DNA from 3 places in the Ruegeria sp. YTSB088 genome. Region 3 is predicted to be linked to each of the others. Evidence: riboswitches for the same ligand, from Rfam matches in the RefSeq annotation. Region 3 holds a riboswitch; each other region holds the start of a gene.

Evidence for each region. Region 3 has a riboswitch for cobalamin ahead of AC2FFA_RS21065 (hypothetical protein). Riboswitches for the same ligand answer to the same signal wherever they lie in the genome.
Region 1: linked by a shared signal. The riboswitch ahead of AC2FFA_RS17120 (DUF1636 family protein) and the one ahead of AC2FFA_RS21065 (hypothetical protein) in region 3 are both predicted to bind cobalamin.
Region 2: linked by a shared signal. The riboswitch ahead of AC2FFA_RS09785 (DUF1636 family protein) and the one ahead of AC2FFA_RS21065 (hypothetical protein) in region 3 are both predicted to bind cobalamin.

The regions. Positions count from the first base shown of each region.
Region 1 is NZ_JBXWMM010000011.1:65,836-68,014, forward strand. Features, by position in the region: gene cobW (cobalamin biosynthesis protein CobW) at 1-384, opposite strand, end outside; gene AC2FFA_RS17120 (DUF1636 family protein) at 386-760, opposite strand; cobalamin riboswitch at 852-1,058, opposite strand; gene AC2FFA_RS17125 (SLC13 family permease) at 1,285-2,179, opposite strand, start outside.
Region 2 is NZ_JBXWMM010000005.1:96,589-98,767, reverse strand. Features, by position in the region: gene AC2FFA_RS09790 (D-lyxose/D-mannose family sugar isomerase) at 14-679, shown strand; cobalamin riboswitch at 784-978, shown strand; gene AC2FFA_RS09785 (DUF1636 family protein) at 1,077-1,433, shown strand; gene AC2FFA_RS09780 (ABC transporter ATP-binding protein) at 1,430-2,179, shown strand, end outside.
Region 3 is NZ_JBXWMM010000018.1:48,372-50,550, forward strand. Features, by position in the region: gene AC2FFA_RS21060 (alpha/beta hydrolase family protein) at 1-648, opposite strand, end outside; cobalamin riboswitch at 719-939, shown strand; gene AC2FFA_RS21065 (hypothetical protein) at 1,031-1,438, shown strand; gene AC2FFA_RS21070 (protein-tyrosine phosphatase family protein) at 1,430-1,942, opposite strand; gene AC2FFA_RS21075 (DNA polymerase III subunit gamma/tau) at 2,114-2,179, shown strand, end outside.

The sequences.
Region 1 (2,179 bases), on a different contig from region 3:
GTCCACGGTGATTTTCGAGCGGATGTCGGGCCAGTCAAACGCCTTCAGCAATGGTTTGGGAAGCGCCAGTCCCGAGGTTTCGATCAGGATGTGATCCGGGCGCGGTTCCAGAGCCATCAGGGCCTCGATGGTGGGAATGAAATCATCTGCCACAGTGCAGCAGATGCAGCCATTGGCCAGTTCCATGATGTTTTCCGCCGGGCAATCGGGAATGGCGCAGGATTTCAGGATGTCGCCATCGACGCCTACATCGCCGAACTCGTTGACCACGACAGCAAGGCGCTTGCCCTGCGGGTTCTGCATCAGGTGACGCACCAACGTGGTCTTGCCCGAGCCCAGAAAGCCGGTGATCACTGTAACGGGGAGTTTTTCGAGGTTCGACATGTCAGGCTCCAATCGGGGGAATGCGCGAGGCACAGTTTTTTCGGAAATGTTCGGGGCGTTCGCGCCATTTCACCAAACCATCTTCAGTGGCCAGATACTTGGTCGCACCGTCGACAATGACGTCGACATGATCTGTTTCGCTAAGGTTTTCATAGACGAAGGTCCAGCGGCCCGGCCCGCCGCGCAATACGATCGAACAACCTTGATCGCAGTTTGACAGGCATTCTACGGCTTTCAGGGTGACACCGTCGGGCAGGTCAGCCTGTTCCAGGGCCTTGTGCAACAAAGCGCCCGGGCGTTGTGCGTCATCTTCGACAGGCAGGCCGCGACGGCAGGTGGTACAGACCAGCAACTCGACTGGTGTGGTCTCGGTCATGTCTCTCATCCCCCAAATCCTCTTCGCGGGGGACGGGGTTTCATGCGGGCCACGATTGGTCACGGACCCGACACCGGAACACCCCGCCCGGTTTCAACTTCGGTTGTTGGCAGGTCTCCCGGCTTGCGGATGCCAGAGGAGGGCCTCTGTCGGATGTCCCGCCTTCCCGGCCTTTGGGCCAGTGGCATTGGGCATCCTCTCCGTTCACGGTCGCGGGGGCGGCTGCGTTTGGCGGCATGACCGTTGACGCATTCCCTTTTCATCGGCTGTCACCGACACCAACGAAAGGGACATGCGGCACCGCTGGCCTGCTTGTCAAGCGAGTCGCGCGTAACAATGATGCGGAGGAGTAGAAAGCGACCTGTGGGCGTCGATGGGCGGCATGTCGTGCGGGGTTCAGCCTGAGATGAGCCCGGCGACGAACGGTATCTCTGCTAGGGTCGTCCACTGTGGTGAGCGGGTGCCTGGACAGAACCTGTCACGATGGTGGGAAAAGACCGCCGAACACCCCGGATCCTCTCGCGCTAATAAATGACGTTGATCATGAGCAGAGAGACGACCAGAAACAGCACAGTCATGATCCCGCCGGAACGCACGAAATCCATCACCTTGTATCCTGCCGGACCCATAATCAATGCGTTTACCTGATGGGTTGGGATGATGAAGCTGTTCGATGTGGAAATGGCGACGGTCAGTGCAAAAACCGATGGATTCCCACCAGCCGCTATCGCAATCGATACCGCCAAAGGCACCAGCAGGACAGTGGCCCCGACATTTGACATGACCAGAGAAAAAGCAGTCGCCAGAACGGCGATTCCGGTTTGCAGCGACCAGAGCGGCCAGCCGTCCAGAATTATCATGATCTGCTGGGCGATCCACGCAGCCGTGCCTGTGTTCTGTACGGCTTGTCCCAACGGTATGAGGCAGGCGAGCAGGAATACGGTGTTCCACCCGACCGCCCGGTATGCCTCATCCACGCTGAGCACACGGGTCAACATCATGCCTACCGCTCCGGTAAGAAGGCAGAGCGAAAGCCGGACGTCCGTGAACAGGATCAATGACAGCGAAATGGCGAAAAATGCCAGGGCCCAGCCGACTTTTTGCGGCCTCAGTTCGTCCTGGGGAAAGTCCGTTGTCACAACGACGAAGTCCGGGTCGCGCTTGATCCGCATCAGGTTGTCCCATCTGGTATGCGCCACGAGCATGTCACCGGCCTGAAACTTTTCGAGCCCGATCTGAGTGGATTCGTGATCCTCGGTCTCGACATGGCTCAGCGTCTCTTCGCCGCGGTGAATGGCCAGCAGCGACATGCCATAGGTCTTGCGGAACAAAAGCTCGCGGGGGCATTTGCCGATCAGCTTGCTGTCTGGCGTGACGACCACCTCGGCCACGCCTGCATTGGTGGGGGCGAACTCTTCG
Region 2 (2,179 bases), on a different contig from region 3:
TTAGAATGGCACAATGAAACGATCTGAAATCAACCGTATCAAATCCCAGGCACACGCGTTTATTCAGTCCTTCGGTGCCGTGTTGCCACCCTTTGCGAATTGGACGCCAGAGCAAATGCGCAGCCCTCTGGCGGAAACGATTCGCAACCGCGGGCTGGGATGGGACATCACCGATTACGCACAAGGCCGTTTCGACGAACTTGGACTTTTTCTGTTCACTCTGCGCAATGGTGAGGCGAGGGATCTGAAATCCGGGCGCGGGATGCTCTATGCGGAAAAACTGTTGATCTCGAAAGACAATCAGCTTTCTCCGATGCACCGGCATATCGTCAAAGCAGAAGACATCATCAACCGGGGCGGCGGCGACCTCGTTCTGGAAATCTATGCGTCGGATCCAAACGGTGGCGTTGACCGCGACAACCCGGTGACGGTCCCCAGCGATGCCTGCCCTGTAACCTTGCAACCCGGAGAGCACTTGCGGCTGAAGCCGGGGCAAAGTGTAACTCTGATGCCCGGCATCTGGCACGCTTTCTGGGCGGAGCGCGGCGATTGCCTTATTGGCGAGGTTTCGACCGTGAATGACGACCGTACGGACAATGTCTTTGAAGAGCCAATCCCGCGGTTTTCAAAGGTCGAAGAAGATGCAGAGCCGGATTTCCTGCTTGTATCGGACTATTGAAACCGTTCGGTCCGGGCTGGCGTGAACAGGATAATCGGCTCAACTATCGCATATCCTTCCACCACCCCACATCGTCTGCCGCTTGACAAGTCTTGCGTAGCCGGACTAGCTGATCGGGATGGTTCCGTAAGGGATGAAAATGGGAATACGGTGCGGCGCAGGGATGCGCCAAGTCCGTGACTGCCCCCGCAACTGTAAGCGGTGAGCGACGCCACTGTACCACTGATCCGAAAGGGTTGGGAAGGTGGGCTGAGCCTTGACCCGCAAGTCAGGAGACCTGCCATCGCATGGTAAACCAACCCGGGGCGGGGCGTCCCCGAAGGAGGCTTGATGGCGCGTTTGCGTAATATATGGGTATTTGCCCTCTGTCTGCATCTGGCAAACGACGGAGATGGCAATGGCCTGCTATTCTGATCACTACGTTCTGATCTGTTCAACATGTCAGGGGACGATGCCTGCCGAGGCCGCGCAAGACGCACTGGACGCTCAGTTGCCTGACGGTTTTGAAACCCGAATGGTGGCCTGCATGGCAGGTTGTGAACGGGCCATGACCGTTGGATTTCAGGCCGCAGGCAAAGCGCAGTACCTGTTCGGCGACATTAAGACATCACACGACCTGGCTGCCCTGGTCGAATTCGCGACGCAGTTCGGCGACAGCGACGATGGCTGGACCAGCGCGTCGGACCGTCCTCCTGCCCTCTTTGCAAAGACCCTGTCGCGAATACCCGCTTTGCCATCCCGAGGGACGTCATGAGTTTTCTGGTTGCCGAGGATCTGGAATACTACGCTCTCAATGGTGATATCCTGTTGCAGGACGTGTCCTTTCGTCTGGAAGAAGGATCAATTCTGGCAATTGCCGGACCGAACGGTGCCGGTAAGACCACTCTGCTGAAACTGCTATGCGGGATCGAACGGATTGCGTTGGGTGATGTTTGGATTCAAGGCAAAAGCCTTCGCACTCTGTCCGCCCGCCAACGCGCCCGATCCATTGCTGTGGTCGGACAGCAGGAAACGCCCGATGGACGGATGCGGCTGCAAGACTATGTTGCGCTGGGACAAATCCCGATTCAGGGTGAACGATCGACGGCTCAACATAAAGCTGACCTTGAACGGGTGCTGACGACGACCGAACTGTCGCATTTCGCAAACAAACCGATGAGCCAACTGTCGGGCGGTGAACGTCAGCGCGCGCATATTGCTCGCGCACTGGCCCAGAATCCGTCTTTGTTGTTTCTGGACGAACCAACCAACCATCTGGACCCGGATGCCAAGGGGCACATGCTGTCCTTGGTCGCTGACCTGGGGGTAACGGTCGTCATGATCGTCCATGATCTGGTCATGATCCCGGAATTCGCCAGCCATGTGGCGTTGATGAAAGCCACGCGCCTGACCGGGTTCGGGCCTGTCAGCGAAGTTCTGACCACAGACCGGGTACGTGACACATTTGGTGTGGATTATCTGTGCTTTCAGCACGAAGGCCGCATGATCCCGGCGCTGGAC
Region 3 (2,179 bases):
GCGCCACTGCCAATAGACCGATGCCGGCAGGTCCGAGCCAAACCCTATCGCCTTTCCGGGAAGGTAGCCAAGTGCTCGGGCCAAAAGCGGGGCATGGCCGTACCAGAACAACCCTGCCAAACCCCGATAGGGCCACGGATGGTCGCTTAGGGTCACAAGCCCCGAACACACACAGATCATCCGGTCAATCAGATCGATATCCGGTTGTACTGGCCCCAACATCGCGCCGACGGAATGGCCGATGGTCCAGTGTTTCGCATTCGGGTATCGCCGACGCATTTCCGCCCGTGCCGCGGGCATGTCGATCAAGGCCCAATCCGCCATGGTCGCACGCGAATCTTTCAGGCGGCCCGTTAAAGAATACCCATAATCCCTATAGTCATAGGTCAGGCAGGCCATGCCCTTCTCAGCGGCAAGCCATCGTGCGAAATGACGGTAATAATCACGCGGCACACCCGTTGCACTGTTCAGCACGAAGACGATTTCGGGCGAAGTTACCGGGCTATACAATCGGGCGGACAGCGTTTTCTGCCCGGACGGAAAGCGAAACTCCTCGGTCAATACCGTTTGCTCTGTATCCAACATGATCTCTGGCTTTTCGCTTGGTAAATCCGGTTTCCGAACGTCAACACCCTCGACACTATGCATGAACCAACATCGTATCCAGCATGACCAAGCGTCCGGTCAAAAGATCGGCTTGACTCGGTGCGTGCTCAAACGCTAGCGGTTGTGTGATGGTTTCCGGCCTCCACAAGGGGTCGGGATGAAAAGGGAACACGGTGCGGTAATGTCTGTTCATACAGGCAACAACCAAATCCGCGACTGCCCCCGCAACTGTAAGCGGTAAGCGATGCCAAAACACCACTGGCCCAATGGCCGGGAAGGTCGGCAAAGCAATGACCCGCAAGTCAGGAGACCTGCCATCGGAAACAAAACCGAAACTCGGGCGGGGTGTCCGGGCAGGTCTTGACGGCATCACGCTGTCCCACCTGTCCCAAATATCCTGTCCGCCACGCGCGGAGGGCGCAGGATGATCTGGAAGACAAAAACGCATGAATACAGTGCAACAGTATGTCAGCGGACGGGCAAAACCTGCCCCGCTTTGGCGCGGCTGGCGCGCTCGATATCCGAAGCCGTGACACAGGCGACCTTGGCCACAAGTGACGATTTGGAGGTTGAGGGCAGCAGTGAGCTGTCGCATTGCGCCGAAGGATGCCATGCAATTTTCCGCGCGCGATCAGACAGCATTCGTATCTTTTGCGGGACGCAGCCCGAAGCCGCAATTGAGCCCCTGAACGGCTATGCCGACTTGATCTTCGGAAACACGTTCAGTGCGATGCCATCCGGCGTCGTGAAAAACCCACCCTGCGCGATGATCCAGGTTTCCACGATCCGGCCTCGAAAACCCGTTTGCGCGCCCGCGCAGATGTCAATCTGATTCCAGACTGACCCGTGCCTGGGCACGCCGAGAGGCCCAGGCCAGTTGCGCATCCGTTTCGACAGCGCAAGGACGTACCGCCCGCAATCGTTCCAGCGCTGTGTCCGCGCGTTCGCCGCATTCGACCATCAGCCGCAGAACAACCATACCTGACCTGCCACAGCCCCCACGGCAGTGCACCAAAACGCGACCTCCACCTGACAGCGCGTGCCGGGCTGCGGCGCTGACAGACGGCCACGCGTCCTGAATCGCCTGTGTCGGCGCTCCGAAATCTTCGATCGGAAGGTGAACCCATCGGCTGGCGCGGCTTTGAATGTCGCTGCCGAAATCCTTCGCGCCATCCTGAAGCATCTCGACATCCGTTGTCATCGATACAACAAGCCCCGGCTGCCAGGCTGCGATCGTATCCAGATCGCTGAAATAATCCCCGCCACGTCCGGGCATCGAGGTCAGTGCAAGCGTTCCGCCTCCGACTTGCAGGGCGTAGATCACCAGCTGCGACATGAAACGTGTCCTCCCCAAAGAACTCTTTACAAAAATGAGTCATTAAATCTGCTAACGCAGTTTAGTGCGAAAGCGACTCGTTTCTAAATCAAAAATCATCACACCACGCTGTGGACGCGGGCAGCGGTGGCCACTACGCTGTGCCGAAGCACCGAATCCCAACGAGAAGACATGACAGACAGCTCCAGCCCCGCCTATCAGGTTCTCGCCCGCAAATATCGCCCGGAAACCTTTGCC